2 regions of the Butyricicoccus sp. genome follow, and region 2 is predicted to be linked to the other one. Evidence: predicted binding sites of a transcription regulator. Region 2 holds the regulator's gene; the other holds the start of a gene.
The links. Region 2 encodes LexA, which represses DNA repair genes until DNA is damaged. Its sites were predicted from a motif close to CNAACANNTGTTNG; they were not measured.

Region 1: the regulator LexA is predicted to act here: its motif matches at 6,427-6,440, upstream of iolE (myo-inosose-2 dehydratase).

Annotation. Positions count from the first base shown of each region.
Region 1 is NZ_CDRQNY010000018.1:26,848-35,611, reverse strand. Features, by position in the region: gene rseP (RIP metalloprotease RseP) at 1-87, opposite strand, end outside; gene ACWVX6_RS07590 (1-deoxy-D-xylulose-5-phosphate reductoisomerase) at 105-1,241, opposite strand; gene ACWVX6_RS07585 (phosphatidate cytidylyltransferase) at 1,382-2,200, opposite strand; gene ACWVX6_RS07580 (isoprenyl transferase) at 2,224-2,973, opposite strand; gene frr (ribosome recycling factor) at 3,358-3,912, opposite strand; gene pyrH (UMP kinase) at 3,912-4,634, opposite strand; gene iolE (myo-inosose-2 dehydratase) at 5,453-6,385, opposite strand; gene ACWVX6_RS07560 (NAD(P)-dependent malic enzyme) at 6,632-7,804, opposite strand; gene ACWVX6_RS07555 (MATE family efflux transporter) at 8,189-8,764, opposite strand, start outside.
Region 2 is NZ_CDRQNY010000014.1:5,145-13,908, forward strand. Features, by position in the region: gene ACWVX6_RS06435 (RNA polymerase sigma factor) at 779-1,336, shown strand; gene ACWVX6_RS06440 (hypothetical protein) at 1,329-2,093, shown strand; gene ACWVX6_RS06445 (DAK2 domain-containing protein) at 2,171-3,820, opposite strand; gene ACWVX6_RS06450 (Asp23/Gls24 family envelope stress response protein) at 3,907-4,257, opposite strand; gene lexA (transcriptional repressor LexA) at 4,556-5,146, shown strand; gene recG (ATP-dependent DNA helicase RecG) at 5,965-8,022, shown strand.

The sequences.
Region 1 (8,764 bases), on a different contig from region 2:
GCCGCGCTTGGCGGTGATGAAATGTCCGAACTCATGCACGATGACCAGCACACCGAAGGCGAGGATTGCCAGAATGATTTGCAGCAAAGCGTAGCTCCTTTCGGTCAGCCGAGCACGATCTCGCGCGCGGCTTTGTCCGCCGCCAGAACGTCGTCCAGCGTGATGTCCTTCTTGTACGGAATGGTATCGAGTGCGTATGCAACGCGCTCTGCGATGTCGGTAAAACCGATCTTACCATTCAAAAACAGACCGACTGCGGCCTCATTTGCACCGTTGAGCACAGCGCCGCGGTCGCCCTTGAGGGAGGCGGCGTGCTTGGCGAGGTTCAGCGCCGGAAACGCCTCATAGTCGGGTGCGTAGAACGTCAGCTTTGCGACCTCCGCGAGCGACATGCGCGGTACCTTGCACGGCACACGCTGCGGCCACGTCAGCGCCAGCTGGATCGGCAGACGCATATCCGGCAGACCAAGCTGCGCGATTACCGCTCCGTCCGCAAACTCCACCGCCGAGTGCACGATGCTCTCGCGGTGGACAACAATTTCAATGTCCTCCGGCGGCAGATCATACAGCCACATGGCTTCGATCAGCTCCAGACCCTTGTTCATCATGGTCGCAGAGTCAATCGTGATTTTTGCACCCATGCTCCAGTTCGGGTGTGCAAGCGCCTGCTCGCGCGTCATGCCGCGCATTTCCTCGAACTTTTTGCCGAAGAACGGACCGCCGGAGGCTGTCAGCAGGATTTTGTCGATCGGGTTGCCGTTTGCCGCCTGCACGCACTGAAAGATCGCCGAATGCTCGGAATCCACCGGCAGGATGCGCACGCCGTACTGCTTTGCAGCGCTCATCACCAGACCGCCCGCACACACGAGCGTCTCCTTGTTCGCCAACGCGATATCCTTGCCCGCCTTGATGGCCGCCATCGTCGGCAGCAGGCCGACCATGCCGACAACCGCCGTCACCACGATGTCCGCGCCGCTCTCGGCGGCACAGGCGATCAGACCGTCCATACCGGTCAGAACCTCAATATCCGTGTCCGCCAGCTTAATTTTCAGCTCCTTGGCTGCGTTTTCGTCCATCGCGCAGACCATTTTCGGATGCAGGGCACGCGCCTGCTCCTCCAATAAGTTTATGCGCCGGTTGGTCGTCAATGCGACGACTTCGGCGTCGATCGAAGGCAGAATATCGACCGTTTGCGTGCCGATCGAACCCGTTGAACCTAAAATCGCAATCTTCTTCATTATTTTTCTCCTGTTAAACGATTTGGGATAATGGATAATGGAAAATGGAAAATTGAAAATTATGGTGCCGTGCAAAGCGCGGAATCTAATCATCGCGCAAAGCGCGATACCACAATTCTCCATTCTCCATTCTCAATTTTCAATTACCAAATGACTCTAAAGAGCAATTCCGCGAACGGCGCTACGAACAGCACACTGTCGAAACGGTCCAGCACACCGCCATGTCCCGGAAAAATATGTCCGTAATCCTTAATGCCGGTCTGGCGCTTGATGACCGAGAACGACAGGTCGCCGATCTCTCCGAGCACCGCGCCGACTGCGCCGAGCACGACCGCCGACCAGAGCGGCATTTCAAGGCCGAGCGTCTGGTTCATAATCAAAGCCGCGATCAGCACGAGGACAGCACCGCCGACCACGCCGCCGACTGCGCCCTCTACCGTCTTTTTCGGGCTGACGACCGGCGCCAGCTTATGCTTGCCGAACAGCATGCCCGAGAACAGAGCGCAGGTGTCCGCGCCCCAGGCAGCAAGCAGCGGCAGCAGCACGATGAACGCGCCGTGATGGTAGTTCATCTGGAAAATACGCAACAGGCTGAGCAGCAGGTACGGCACGACAAGTCCGCCGAAAAACGCCCACGAGACCTGCGAAGCCTTCATGACGTCGTGATATTTCAGTTCGATGGCGAACGAGCCGAACAGGAGCACCAGCACCAGACCCTGCATCACGCTCTCGAGCCGCAGCGGCAGGATGCTGAAATGACCGACAGCCAGTCCCAGCGAGACGGCCATTGCGAGCAGCAGTTCCAAGTGGTTGCGCACCAGTTTTGTCGAGCCGAGCACCTCATAGGTGGCGAACACGCACAGCGCCGCCACGACAAGCTCCAGCACGATCGGCGGGAACACATACAGCGCCAGCAGCACAAAAATAAAGCCGAATACGCCAAACAATACTCTTGCTTTCATAGTTTTATCACCCTAATTGGATATTAAACGCCGCCAAAACGACGGTTTCTGTTGTTAAAATTGTCGATTGCCGCATCCAGATCGGTGGTTTTGAAATCCGGCCACAGCACATCGGTGAAGTAGTACTCCGAATAGGCGGACTGCCACAGCAGGAAGTTGGACGTGCGGATCTCGCCCGAAGGACGGATGATGAGGTCGGGATCGGGCATGTGCGCGGTGTACAGGTGCGCGGAAATGGTGTCCTCGGTGATATCCTCGGGTGCCAGTTCGCCGGCTTTCACCTGCTCCGCGATAGCACGGACGGCGTTTTTGATCTCGTCCCTGCCGCCGTAGTTGATGCACAGCGAAGCCGTTGCCGCGTCCGGACCAAGCCGATCGGCAATCGCATCCACCTCCGCGATCTGCGCGCGAATATCCTCCGGCAGAACGGTCAGATCGCCTAACACGCGCACGGCAACGCCGCGCTCGAACATGGTTTCCGCCGCCTCCTTCAGATAGGAGCGGAACAGGTTCATCAGCGCGTCCACCTCGTCCTGCGGACGCTTCCAGTTTTCGGTAGAGAATGCATAGACCGTGAAATACTGTACGCCAATGTCCTTGCAGTAGGTGGCGATGGTGCGGAACGTCTCCGCGCCGACCTTGTGACCGGCCTTGCGCGGCAGACCGCGTTTCTTGGCCCAGCGGCCGTTGCCGTCCATGATGACCGCAATATGACGCGGCACCGGACGGTTTTCAGGCGCGTTATCCTTCTTTTTTCGTGTGAACAGACCCAACCTGCTTCCTCCCTGTTTGTCCCTCTTGCGGCAGGTTTTCCTGCCAATTTCATGCAAAAGGGCGACGAATCCGCCGCCCCCAATAAACTCTTGCACACGCTGCTTGCAGCGCATAAAATCCCGATTTGCTTGCAAATCGTACCCACATGGCAGGATTTCATTCAGAAATCCGAGCCATTGGCTCGCCCGCAGGCGACCGCCGCTCTGCGGCGGCATCCAATCGCGGCACTCTGTGCCGCACAAAAAGGCCCAGTTTTGCCGGGTCTTTTTGTCCCCCGACCCAGCGCCCGTGGGGCGCGTCATTCGGGTATCGAAGTGCGGTTTCCCCGGAACCGCACTTCGTATATAGGGGGCTTGTGAAGCCCCCTATAAGCGCAGCGGAAGTTATACTTCCGCAAGCTCCTTAGACTTCTTAGCGACCATTGCATCAACTTCCTTGACGTACTTGTCAGTCAGCTTCTGCATCTTGTCCTCGCCGTCGTGCAGCTCGTCCTCGGTGATCTCGCTCTTCTTCTGCGCTGCCTTGAACTTGTCCAGTGCATCACGGCGGATGTTGCGGAGTGCAACCTTGGCCTCCTCACCGGTCTTGGAAACGCCCTTGATGAGCTCCTTGCGGCGCTCCTCGGTCAGCGGCGGGAAGTTCAGACGAATCTGCTTGCCGTCGTTCTGCGGGTTGATGCCGAGGTCGGAGACCCGGATCGCCTTCTCAATGGCCTTGAGCACCGAGCCGTCCCACGGCTGGATGGCCAGCGTGCGCGGGTCGGGCGTAGAGATTGCCGCAACCTGATTCAGCGGGGTCGGTGCACCGTAATACTCAACGGTGATCTTATCGAGAACCGCCGGGTTTGCGCGGCCTGCGCGGACTGCTGCCAGCTCCTTGGAGAGCACGTCCAGCGTTTTCTGCATTTTTGCCTCGTGGGACTTGATCTGTTCCTTCATTATTTTACCTCCTCAACGATCGTGCCGATCTTTTCGCCGTTAACAGCGCGGTGAATATTTTCGGGGTCGGAAAGCGCGAATACCAGAATCGGGATATGGTTATCCATGGACAGCGAGGTCGCGGTAGAATCCATAACGCCGAGGCCCTGATTGAGCACGTCCATGTAGCTCAGGTGGTCGTACTTCTTGGCATCCGGGTTGACAGCCGGATCGGAATCGTACACGCCGTCTACGTTCTTTGCCAGCAGGATAACGTCCGCGCCGATCTCCGCCGCACGCAGAACCGCTGCGGTGTCGGTCGAGAAGAACGGGCAGCCGGTGCCGCAGCCGAAGATAACGACACGGCCCTTTTCCAGATGACGGGTCGCGCGGGAACGGATGTACGGCTCAGCGATCTTGTTCATCTCGATAGCGGTCTGTACGCGAACGTCCACGCCGCGCTGCTCCAGAGCATCCTGCAGCGCCAGTGCGTTGATGGTGGTTGCCAGCATGCCCATGTGGTCCGCGCGGGTGCGCTCCATCTTGCCGCCGCCGTCCTTTACGCCGCGCCAGAAGTTGCCGCCGCCGACAACAATGCCGATCTCGCAGCCCTCTTCGTTGCATTTTTTGATCACATCGCATACCGGACCGATGACATCAAAGTTCAGGCCGAAATGCTTATCGCCCGCAAGGGCTTCGCCGCTGATCTTGATCAGTACGCGCTTATATTTCTGTGCTTCCATGCTCCACACTCCTTATTCTATTCCTGTTTACTATTCTACCCTATTTTCGGAGAATTTGCAACGATTTATATAGTGGCAAATGAATAAAGGGCGAAGCGGTTTGCGCCCTCCGGACGGTTGCAGGCTCCCCTGAAAGGGAAGCTGGCGCAGCTTGCTGCGACTGAGGGGTTTCGGCACCGGTTTTTCGGGGCATCCGAACCGCGCAGGCGGTTCACCGCTTCCGGGCGAAGCGTTTTGCCGTAGACTGCGGCGGAGATTGCCGCTACGCGCGGCATAACAGTGCCGCGCAACTCGTTTTCCGGCACAAACCGGCTGCAATCGCAGGATTTGGATAATCTGCACAGGTAAAAATGTTGCGCGTCACGGGTATGCCGCGCCTGCGTAGATTAAACCGTATGTGTAGCAGAAAGGTATCTGACATTGCGTATAGGTAAAGAAATGGGCAGACACATTGGTCTGCCCTACGGAACGGTAACCCGACTGCCGTTCCCCTTTTTCATGCTTACGCAGTCTACCATCTGCACCCAAGCCCTTGCGGGAAAAGGGGTGATTCACAAGAGGGTGGAAAACCGCAGGTTGTCTACCCTCTTGTGCGCCCGCCGCGCGCAGCGGCAACATTCCCGCACGCCGCAGCGTGCGAAATCCTCTGCCGTGGGTACGGCAAACCCCTCCACCGCCGTTCGGCGGTTCCCCTCTCCTTTCAGGGGAGGCTTCCGGTCGGTGCAAACGGTTCTTAACGACATATATCCTTTGGGGAACGCAAAAAACCGAGGGCAAATGCCCTCGGTTTCGTGTTTTATTGCGCGATATGCGAAGAATTACTTCTTCAGAACAACCTCGCCGCCCAGACCGGTGTGTGCAGTGATGTACTCACGGCCCATCTTAGCGTACTCGAACGGATTAGCCTTAGCCGGATCCTGCTCTGCCTCTACCATGATCCAGCCGGTGTAGCCAGCCTTGTCAAGCAGATCGAATACAGCGTCGAACTCTACGCAGCCGTCCGGATCGCCCGGTACGGTGAAAGCGCCTGCGCGAACTGCATCCAGGAAAGACCAGTGCTCAGCGCGAGCCTTCTCAACCAGCGGCATACGCATGTTCTTCAGATGAACGTGACCAACACGGTCAGCGAACTTCTCGAGCATCTTTACCGGATCCTCGCCAGCGAAGGTGAAGTGACCGGTATCGAAGCACAGGAATACATACTTCGGGTCGGTGTTCTCCATCAGGCGGGTAGTCTCCTCAACGGTCTGGCATACGGTGCCCATGTGATGATGGAAGCAGGTGCGGATGCCGTACTTCTCCATGGACAGCTTGCCCAGCTTGTTCAGGCCGGTGATGAAGCGATCCCACTCCTCGTCGGTCAGAACGCGCTTCTTGTCGTCCAGAATCGGGGTGTCCAGCTGGCCCTGGATAGAACCGGACTGCTCAGATACGTTGATTGCGGTAGCGCCAACGTAGGACAGGTAATCCAGCTCCTTGATGAACTCAGCCTCTACCTCTTCGTACGGCTTGTCAACCAGGAAAGAGGAGAACCACTTGGAAGCGATGGTCAGGTTGCGGGCGTCCAGCATGTGCTTGAGGACGGTCTTGTCCTCCGGGTACTTGTGGCCTACTTCGCAGCCGTCAAAACCAGCGAGCTTCATCTCAGAGATGCACTGCTGGAAGGTGTTCTCGTCGCCGAGATCCCACATATCATCATTGGACCAGCCGATCGGGCAGATACCCAGTCTTACTTTCTTCGGATCTAACATAGTTATTCCCTCCATAATCTTCTCTCTGCGTCTGCGCAGAACAAACGCATTTTTGTTATTCTTATTGTACCCTTATGCACTGTAAATGTCAAACGCATTTTTTCACAAAGCCGAGTTGTGCAATCCGCTGTTTTTGTCATTCCGCGAACTTGTGCGTGTGCGTGCACGCACTTTTGCGCAAAAACCGCGCGAGATTGTTCCCGCGCGGTTGATTATGTCTTATCTGTAACTTTTCGTCTGCTGCGCTCAGATACGGGCCACACCGGAATCGCGGGCGGCCTGTGCAACGGCATCGGCTACCGAACGGATAACCTTCTTATCGAACGCCATCGGCATGATATACTCCGCGTTCAGCTCCTCATCGGAAACGCAGGCCGCGATCGCCTTTGCCGCTGCCAGCTTCATCTCCTCGTTGATGTCGCTTGCGCGAACATCGAGTGCGCCGCGGAAAATGCCCGGGAACGCAAGCACGTTATTAATCTGGTTCGGGTAGTCCGAACGGCCGGTGCCGACAACGGCAGCGCCGCCCTTCTTTGCGTCCTCCGGCCAGATTTCGGGCACCGGATTTGCCATAGCGAATACCATCGGGTCCTTGGCCATGGTGGAGACCATCTCGGCAGTAAGCACCTGCGGAGCAGACATGCCGAAGAATACATCCGCACCCTTGACAGCATCGGCCAGCGTGCCGGTCATGTGCTCGCGGTTGGTGACCTTGGCCATCTCCTGCTGTGCCGGATTCAGGCGCTCGTCCCCCTCGCAGACGATGCCGAAGCGCTCGACCATCGTGATGTGCTTGACGCCAAGGAACATCAGGAACTTGGTAACGGCGATAGCAGCTGCGCCGCAGCCGTTGACAACCATCTTGATCTCATCGACCTTGCGGCCGGTCAGGCGGCAGGCGTTGAGCAGAGCCGCACCGCAGCAGACAGCGGTGCCGTGCTGATCGTCGTGGAATACCGGAATGTCGCAGACCTCTTTGAGTCGGCGCTCGATCTCAAAGCAGCGCGGAGCCGCGATATCCTCGAGGTTGATGCCGCCGAACGAGCCAGAGATCAGCTGAATGGTGCGGACGATCTCATCCACATCCTTGGAAGCCACACAGAGCGGGAACGCGTCCACGTCAGCGAACGCCTTGAACAGCGCGCACTTGCCCTCCATAACCGGCATGCCGGCAATCGGACCGATATCGCCCAGACCGAGCACCGCGGTGCCGTCCGTGATGACCGCAACCAGATTGTGGCGGCGCGTGTACTTGTAGCTGAGAGACGGATCGTCCTTGATCTTGAGGCACGGCTCGGCAACACCCGGCGTGTACGCGATCGACAGATCGTCCTTGCTGTTTACCTCACAGCGGGCCACGACCTCAATCTTGCCGCCCCATTTTTCGTGTGCCTGCAGTGCGCGTTCCTTAACGTCCATGTTCTGTTCCTCCGTTATCGTTCTTGTTCCGTTCGACGGAAAGAGTTTTCTATCTTACCTTATTATACAGAGTAGAAATGCGTTCGTAAAGGGGTAGTTTGTACAAAGAGCGGGAAGTAATTGAGAATGGAGAATGGAGGATGGGGAATGAACGTGATGATTCATCGTGTTTCCCTGTTTAGGATTCGTGCATATTTTAATGATACGGCGGGATGGGGTCATCCCGCCCTACAATATATCGTGTTATTATGGTACATCAATTAACCATTCGATAAATGTATCATGTAGGGCGGGGTGACCACACCCCGCCGTTTATCCCCCTATATATATTTATATTCATCGAACATACGCTAAACCGTCACGCTAATTTTCCATCCTCAATTCTCAATTATTGCACTGTTTTCTGACCAGCTTCGGCAAGAGAAACACTGCCGCGCAGCCGGAAAACACTGCCGACACGACATCCGACAGCGGCTCAGAAAACATAACGGCTGTTGCCCCGAAAATCGGCGGCAGGACGAACACGCTGACGAGGAAAATGCCCTTGCGGAGCATGGAAAACGTCAGTCCCCATTTGACCAGGCCCATGCCGGTCATGCCGTCCACGAACGGGTACTGGATGGTCAGTCCGAGCACGCCGAGCGAGTAGATGCGGATCATATACGCCGCCATATCAATATACGCCGGATCCTTGGTGAAGATTTTGACAAAAGCGCCCGAGATCGTCTGCGCGAGCAGGAACATGATGCCGCAGAACACGAAGCACAGCAGCACAATGCACCGGAACGCCTTCATGACACGTTTTTCATCGCATGCACCGTAGTTATAGCCGAGAATGGACTGCGTGCCTGCCGTGATGCCGCCGAGCGGCATGGTGATGACGAGCATGAAGCTCTGCATGATGGCGGCACACGCGATGAGCATATCGCTGTCCGCGCCGCCGTATCTGCGTAGCATGAC
Region 2 (8,764 bases):
GAGGATTTTTTCTACCGCAGGACGCGCTTTGCACGTCCATGTATCCGCATATTCGCAGTGTCGGATAGATTACTGCTACACATGCGGTTAAATCTACGCTGGGTGCGGCACAAGGTGAATTGCCCGAAGGGCAAGAGAAGGTCCCCTGGGGGATAACAGTGCCGCACAATTCGTTAGCGTGTTATGATAGACAGGGTCTACGAAGATAAATTGTAGCGAATACCTAAATTCGCAGGTGCCTTCCGTTACAACGTGCCAAAGGGTTGCGCGACACGGGTATGTCGCGCCTGCGGAGACGGAACCGCATGTGTAGCAGCAGAGTATCTGGCACTGCGTATAGGCAGGGGCATGGGAGCACACTGTGCTCCCCTACGGAAGAAAAAATCCTCTGCCGTTCCCCTTTTCGGAGCGGTCTCGTCTCTCCGATTTTCGCCGTGCCCTCTAAGGGAAAGCGGAAGATTCACAAGAAGGAGAAAACCGCAGGTTGTCTCCTTCTTGTGCCCTCGCCGGGCAGGCGAGTTAGGTTCGCTTCGCAAGCGACCACACGATACAGCGGCACAATCCAGATTTTATAAATTAAGTATAGAATACATCCACGTTAAACGCAACCGTCAAAACTGTACAAAGTGTCCGTTAAATAAAAATGAACCGGCCCGCCGCTTCGCGGCTCTTATACTCGGGTGCGTCGAAGGACGCGGATTTCACTGAAAATAAAATGAACCGAATCCAGAGTGGATGCTCTTATATACAGACGCACCCAGGGAAAGGATAGAAAGTTATGAACGATAAAGAGCTTGTCAGCCGCATGCAGCACGGCGATATGCAGGCGTTCGATGAGCTGTACGAGCGCTACAAGGACGATGCATACCGCCTTGCGTGCCTGATCACCGGCAGCAGGACGGACGGCGAGGATCTGGCGCAGGAGGCCTTTGTCACCTGTGCGCAGTCCATCAAATCACTGCGGGACGGCAGTAAATTCCGCCCGTGGCTACTCAAAACGCTGTCCCGCGCGGCGTGGAAGTATTGCCGCAAGGCCAAACGGGAAACACCGGTATCCGAGTTTTTCGACACGGGCGGGAGCGCGGAGAGCGCACTGTCCGCCGTACTGCGGACGGATGAGCAGCGCCGTCTGTACGCCGCTCTCGACACGCTGGACGAAAAACGCCGCGTGACCGTGGTGCTGTATTACTTCGATGATCGCTCGGTGCGCGAGATCGCGCAGGCGACCGGCGTGACCGAGGGAACGGTGAAATCCCGCCTTTTTTCCGCTCGCCGTCATCTGCGGCAGGCGCTGACCGAAGAACGGAAGCCGAAGGAGGCTGCAAATCATGGATGAAATCAAAATGGAACGTGAAATCAAGGAAATGCTGCATCAGTGTGCAGATGAGCTGCATGCACCGGATTCGATGCAGACGCGCGTCAAATTCGCATTGAACAATGCACCGGCACGCAAGCGTCATCTGTGGAGCAAACGCTTTGTGGCGGTTGCCGCTGTGGCGGCTATCGCGGTGACCGGCGCATTTGCGGCAGGCGGCATGGGCGGCATTTTCAGTCAGAGCTGGTCTGACCAGCGGCTGGATCTGTCGAGCACGCAGGCGCATCTGGCGGACGCAGGCGTGGCACTGACCCTGCCTGACAAGATCGGCGAGTACACGTTCAGCTACGGCTTTGACGTGGACACGACCGCGCAGAACGACATGGGCGAGAACGAAAAGGTCGCCGAGGTGGACGCAACCTACGAGAAGGACGGTGTAGAACTCAACTTCTCTGCCTACAAGAGTTACAGCGTGTTCACCGAGGACGAAATGGACAATCCGGTTCCGGCAACGACCGCCGAGGTAAACGGCGTCACGCTGACCTACCGCGATACGCATTACCGCTTCGTACCGCCCGACTACGAGAAGTCCGACGAGGAAAAGCAGCAGGAGAAGAACGGCGAACTCGTTATCAGCTACGGCTCGGACGAGGTGGAGGATAAAATGTTCCAGTCCGTACTCTGGGAGCAGGACGGCGCAACGTACCTCATCAGCGGCTTTGATACCGGTCTGGATGCACAGGCGATGTTCGATATGGCAGCTGAGCTTGTAAAGTAAATCACAGCAGACGAAATTTCACGAAAAAAAGCATCGGAAACGCAGTTTCCGATGCTTTTTTATGCTTAGGGGATGGTTTACTCCACCGAAATGATGTAATAGTAAACCGGCTGACCACCGTCGATGACGTTGATCTCCATCTCCTTGTTTTCCTTGTGCAGCAGGTTCTCGACCTCAGCGGCCTGCTCCTCGGTAACGCCTTCGCCGAAGATAACGGTTGCAAAGGCGCTGTCGTCGGATACCATTTCGCGCGCCAGCTTCTTGATGACCGAGGTTTCCTTGCCGTTGGCGCACAGCTTGCCTTCGCACAGCGACAGATACTCGCCCTGCTTGATCTTCTTGCCGTCAAACTCGCTGTCGCGGGCGGCGTAAGTCACCTGACCACTGCGGACATGCTTTGCCGCGTCCAGCATAGCAAGCGCCAGCTCGCTGTCCTGTCCGGCCTCCGGATCGACTGCCAGCATGGCGGAAATGCCCTGCGGGATGGTCTTGGTGGGCACGACGATCACCTTTTTCTCCTCGGAGAGATGAACCGCCTGCTCGGCAGCCATGATGATGTTCTTGTTGTTCGGCAGCACGAAAACGATCTCTGCCGGAACGGCATCGACAGCGTGCAGAATATCGTCGGTGGACGGGTTCATGGTCTGGCCGCCCTGTACGACAACGTCCGCGCCGAGGTCGGTGAACAGGCTCTTGAGACCCTCGCCGGCGGCAACGGCCACAAAGCCGAACTTTTTCTCTGCGGGGACGATCACGCGTTCCTTAGGCGCGTCTGCCGTGCCCTCGATGACCTTGGCGGTGTGCTGCTCACGCATATTCTCGATCTTGACGGTCAGCAGCGGGCCGAATTTCAGGCCCTCCTCGAGCGCCTTGTTCGGCTGGTCGGTGTGAACGTGTACCTTGACGATATCATCATCCTCGACAACGACCAGAGAATCGCCGATTTCGTTCAGGATGGAGCGCAGACGAGCAACATTGCGTGCCTTGTCCTTGCGGGATGCGATGAACTCGGTGCAGTAGGTGAAGGTGATGTCCTCGTCGTTAATCGCAGCGAAGTCTGCGGTGGACTTGGTCGGCTCTGCCGTAACAGCACGTTCCTTGTGGATGCCACGCAGCGCGTCCAGCATGCCCTCGAAGATGGTGATAAAGCCGAAGCCGCCGGCGTCAACCACGCCTGCCTTTTCGAGTACCGGATTCTGGTGAACGGTCTCCTCGAGTGCGGTGTGGCCCTGCTCGAGGATCGCTGCCAGAACCTGCTCTGCGGTGAGCGTCGGCTCGGCCTGACACAGCTCGACCGCGTGCTGTGCCGCAACGCGCGATACGGTCAGGATGGTGCCCTCAGCGGGCTTCATAACCGCCTTGTAGGCGGTGTCTACGCCTTCGCGCAGCGCAAGCGCGAGTGTGCGGCCATCAGCCTCCTCGGTCTCGCGCAGCTTTTTCGCCATGCCGCGGAACAGCAGCGACAGGATAACGCCCGAGTTGCCGCGCGCGCCGCGCAGCAGCGCGGAAGCGGTCGCATCTGCCGCTTTGGCGAGGGTCGGCTCAGCGAGCTTTTCCATCTCAGCCATCGCGGAACCCATCGTCATGGACATATTCGTGCCGGTATCGCCGTCCGGCACCGGGAATACGTTCAGTTCGTTTGCCTGTTCCTTCTTTTCGGCAATGGCGAGTGCGCCCTCGATCACCATGGACCGGTACAGCGCACCGTTGATTTTATGATCTGCCATTTATCTAACTCTCCTAAAAGTAAAAGGTGTTGCCGCAAGCCAACGCGGCGGAAAAGGGCACAGCTGCCCTTTCGGTATGGCGGAAGTTAGTCCGCCTTAATGCTCTCTACATAGATATCGACGTTCTTCACGTCCACACCGGTCAGGCGCTCGACGTTGTAGCGCACCTCGCCGATGATGGAGCGGCAGACGGTGGCAATATTTACGCCGTGCTCGACTGCAATGTGCAGGTCGATGTTGACACCGCCGTCCACAGCCTCGGTGACCTTTACGCCGCGCGACTGGTTTTCCAGTCCGAGCAGGTGCGCCAGTCCGTCCGACATGGAGCGGATGGTCATGCCTTTGACACCGAAGCAGGAGGATGCCGCGTAACCGGCAATGCCGGCCAGCACCTCGTTGGTAATGTCGATATATCCGAGATCGGTCTTGATGGTCATATAAAAACCTCCCTGCGAGTTAGGGGCGCAGAATGCGGATCCCCTTGCAATAATCAATATTTTTGCTGTTTATATGATATAACAAAATCATGTAAAATACAAGCAATGAGGTGATGAAACTGCGTTATTTTTCAACACGGCGGCAGAAAAATGGATAAATTGAAGGATAGTGTCGATTAACGCGGAAAATTCGTGCAGGTTAATGCAAACAAATGTTTGCTTATTGCAGCGGATTGCGGTATAATAAGGATAAAATTACGAACGTATGTTCCGACGGAAACAGCGAGGAGTGCCGAAAATGAAGAAGATTTCCGCCAAACAACAGCAGATACTGGATTATATAAGCAGTTATTCCCTCGAACACGGCTATCCGCCTTCGGTGCGCGAGATTGGTGCAGAGATGGGACTGCGGTCGCCGTCCACCGTGCATGCGCACCTGAAAAAGCTGCAGGAGGCCGGTTATCTGGAGCCGAATGAGCATAAATCGCGTGCGCTGACGCCGGTCAGCGGCCCTTCCATGGTGCCGCGCGTGCCGATTCTGGGCCGCGTCACCGCCGGTATGCCGATCCTCGCGGTAGAGGAGCATATCGGCTATGTGCCGTTCGAGCCGGCAGCGGGCGGCGGCGAGTATTACGCGCTGCGTATTCGCGGCGATTCGATGATCGGTGTGGGCATTATGGATGATGATCTGGTCATTATCCGGCAGGATATACAGGCGCGCAACGGCGACATCGTGATTGCGCTGCTCGAGGATGAGGCTACCTGTAAGACGCTCAACATCACGCCGGACGGCGTATGGCTCATGCCGGAGAATCCGGCGTATCCGCCGATCAACGGCACCGGGTGCCAGATTTTGGGCGTGGTCAAGGCGGTTTACCGCGAGTATTGAGAGCAGCCTTTTCCGGCACCGGCTGAGCGGGGTACGTGAACTGCCGCAGGCGTGTTCGCCCCTAACGGGCGGGAGGTTTTTCGCTTGTATCAAGCGGGGGATTTGCCGCGCCCTGCGGCGGGGACGTGCGCTGACGCCGCGCGGGCGCACAAGAGGGTAGACACCTGCGGTTTCCACCCTCTTGTGAATCACCCCTTTCCCTTTGTTTGTTAGTCTGGCGCAGACCAGAGAGCGGCGACCGCTTCGAAAAGGGGAACGGCAGTCGGGTTACCACAGCGTGTCTTTCGCAACCTGTTCGCAGTTCATAGATAGCGAACTGCTACACAGGGTGCGGCACTGTTATGCCGCACCCTGCGTAGAGTTGCCCGTATGTGTAGCAGAAAGGTATCTGACACTGCGAATACGCGGATACATGGACGGCTATCAGTCGTCCTGCGGAAGAAAAAATCCTCTGCCATTCCTTTATAGTCTCAGTTCTGCAAATTTCGCCGTGCTAAGAGGAAACGGGGAGATTCATAAGAGGGGTGGAAACCTTTGGTGTCCATCCCTCTTATGCGCCCGCCGCGTAGGCGAACTCCCGCTGAACTTCAGCGAAAAACGCTCCGCCCGTTAGGGCGAACCGTCTGCGCGGTTCGTGCGCCCCGGTCAATTGGTGCAGAAAAAAGGGCGCCGCCCAGAATGGGCGAACCGCCTGCGCGGTTCGTGCGCCCCGGTCAATCGGTGCAGAAAAAGGGTGCCGCCCAGAATGGGCGAACCGCCTGCGCGGTTCGTGCACCTCGTAAAGCGGGCGCCTTGCAAATCAAAATTCCCAAAGGAGAATCCCCATGCCATCGGTTGATGACAGCATCCAGTTCGTCAAGGGCATCGGCCCGAAAAAGGCGAAGCTGCTCGAAAAACTGCATATACGCACGCTGCGTGACGCGCTCGAGACCTACCCGCGCGACTATGAGGACCGCACCCACATCACGCCGATTGCGGAAATCGACATGGAGGACAAGTATGCTGTGCGCGCGGTGGTCGGCACCGAACCTAAGGTCAACCGTATCCGCAAGGGCCTGACGTTGGTCAAGTGTACGATTTACGATGAAACCGGCACGCTGAACGTCACCTACTTCAACAATCCGTATGCTGCGGCGCAGCTCCGCGTCGGACAGGAGTATGTGTTCTACGGCAAGGTGCAGGGCTATGGACGCGGCCGCACAATGGTTTCCCCGCAGTCGGAGAAGGTAGCATCGGACGCTGACCACCCGGGACGCATCGTGCCGGTCTATCCGCTGACGGCGGGACTGACCCAGCGCGATCTTGAGCGTGTAACCGCTGCCGCGCTCGACACGCTGACCGGTGAATGGCCCGATCCGCTGCCTGAACTTTTGCGGGCGAAATACCGCCTGCCGGACGCAGTAGACGCACTTTCTGCAATTCACCGGCCGAAAACCAAGGACGATGTGGCGCAGGCACGCCGACGTATGGTATTCGAGGAGCTGTTTTTGCTTTGCTGCGGCCTGCAGCAGCTGAAGGAGCGTCGAAAGGCGGATTCCGGCATTGTTTTTACCTCGAATGGATTGGATTCGTTCTTTGAAGCCCTGCCGTTTACACCGACCGGCGCACAGCGGCGTGCGATTATGGAGATCGCGGCAGACTGCGCCTCCGGACGGCCTATGAACCGGCTGGTGCAGGGTGATGTCGGCTCGGGCAAGACGGTCGTGGCGGCCGGATTGTGTGCGCTGGCCGCGCAGAACGGCTGGCAGGCGGCTTTCATGGCGCCGACCGAAATCCTCGCCGCGCAGCACGCGGAAACGCTTGCACCCATGCTGGATAAGCTGGGCATCTCGTGCACGCTGCTTACCGGCTCGATGACTGCCGCGCAGAAACGTGCGGCACTGGCCGCCATCGAGACCGGCGCGGCGCAGGTGGTCGTGGGCACACACGCGCTCATTCAACAGGGTGTGCAGTTTCATCGGCTGGGTGCCGTTATCGCGGATGAGCAGCACCGGTTCGGTGTGGCGCAGCGTGCCGCGCTGTCCGCGAAAGGCGGTTCGCCGCATGTGCTCGTCATGTCGGCTACGCCGATTCCGCGCACGCTCGCACTCATCATGTACGGCGATCTGGATGTGTCCGTGCTGGACGAGATCCCGCCCGGAAGAAGTCCGGTTGAGACCTACGCCGTGGGCGAAAACATGCGCAAGCGTATTACTGCCTTCATTGATAAGCAGGTCGGTCTCGGTGGGCAGGCTTACGTCGTGTGTCCGCTCATCGAGGACAGCGAAAATGCAGAAACCAAGCTGAAAAGTGCGGAACAGCACGCAAAAGACCTGCAGAGGCTGCTTCCGCACCGGCGTGTGGCTGTGCTGCACGGACGCATGAAAAACGCGGAAAAAGATCAGATCATGCGCGATTTTGCAGCGCAGAAATACGATATTCTGGTTGCAACGACGGTTATCGAGGTCGGTGTGGACGTGCCGAACGCCAATCTGATGGTGGTCGAGGACGCAGACCGGTTCGGTCTGTCGCAGCTGCATCAGCTGCGCGGACGTGTCGGCCGCGGTACACGGCAGTCGTACTGCGTGTTCTTCGGCGCGGATAAGGGACAGGTCGCGCGGGAGCGCCTGCGCATCCTGTGCAGGACCGGTGACGGCTTCGAGGTCGCACGCGCAGACCTCGCGCAGCGCGGTCCAGGTGACTTTTTCGGTCAGCGGCAGCACGGCCTGCCCGCACTGCACGTTGCGGATTTGGCGGCTGACCTTGCGCTCATGCAGAACGCCCGCGAGGAAGCGGAAGCGCTGCTGGCCGCCGACCCAACACTCGCCGGCTATCCCATCCTGCTCGACCGTGTGCAGCGTATGTTCGCCGAGCAAAATGATGAAGCGTTCAATTAAATAAAAAACAGGAGAACCTTGGTTCAATGTCACTTAGATAAGCCCTAAAGATGCAAACAATCGAATAAGCGAGAACAGCGCACGGCAAAGCGAAAGCGAACTGTGCGCTACTTTACGAGCACGAAAGTATGAGAACAAAGCGTATAAAAAATCCGCTTAAAAGTCTATTCAAAAGAAAAGAATTATGCTGCTCTGTAGATGAGGTTGACAGCAGATTTCTGTCGTGTCTTACGAGTATCTTTTCGACCCAGGCGAATAGGCGAAGTGAATCTCATAAGCAAGGATTCAAGCTCTGGTGGACGGACTCTGCTGAGGGAAAATTGCAGACAAATATGTGCAGCATCAGAGAAATTGACCTTATAGGTGTATTTCTTTTTTGCCGATTCAATGACGGTAGAACGGGTAATTGGTTGACAAAAATTGTATATCATCAGTTTTGCAAAGATTTATTGAAAGATGAAGTCCATCTTTTTTTGCGTGTAAGTAAAGTAAGGACAGCATGTACTTTAATTTGCGGAAAGAAGTTTCCCACTTGCTCCGGGAAAGAATCTGGGTCATCAGGATTCGTTGCGCATCGCAAATCAGATCTATCGACCGCCAGAGGTCGAAGTCCTCGACAGGTTGTATGTTTGTCAGTGCTTGCTGTAAATCTGTGAAAGAGATATTCGAACGCTTCTGGGATAATTTTAGCTCGCTGCTGAATGGATGCAGGAGACGTTGGAACAGACGGACTCAGTTCGAA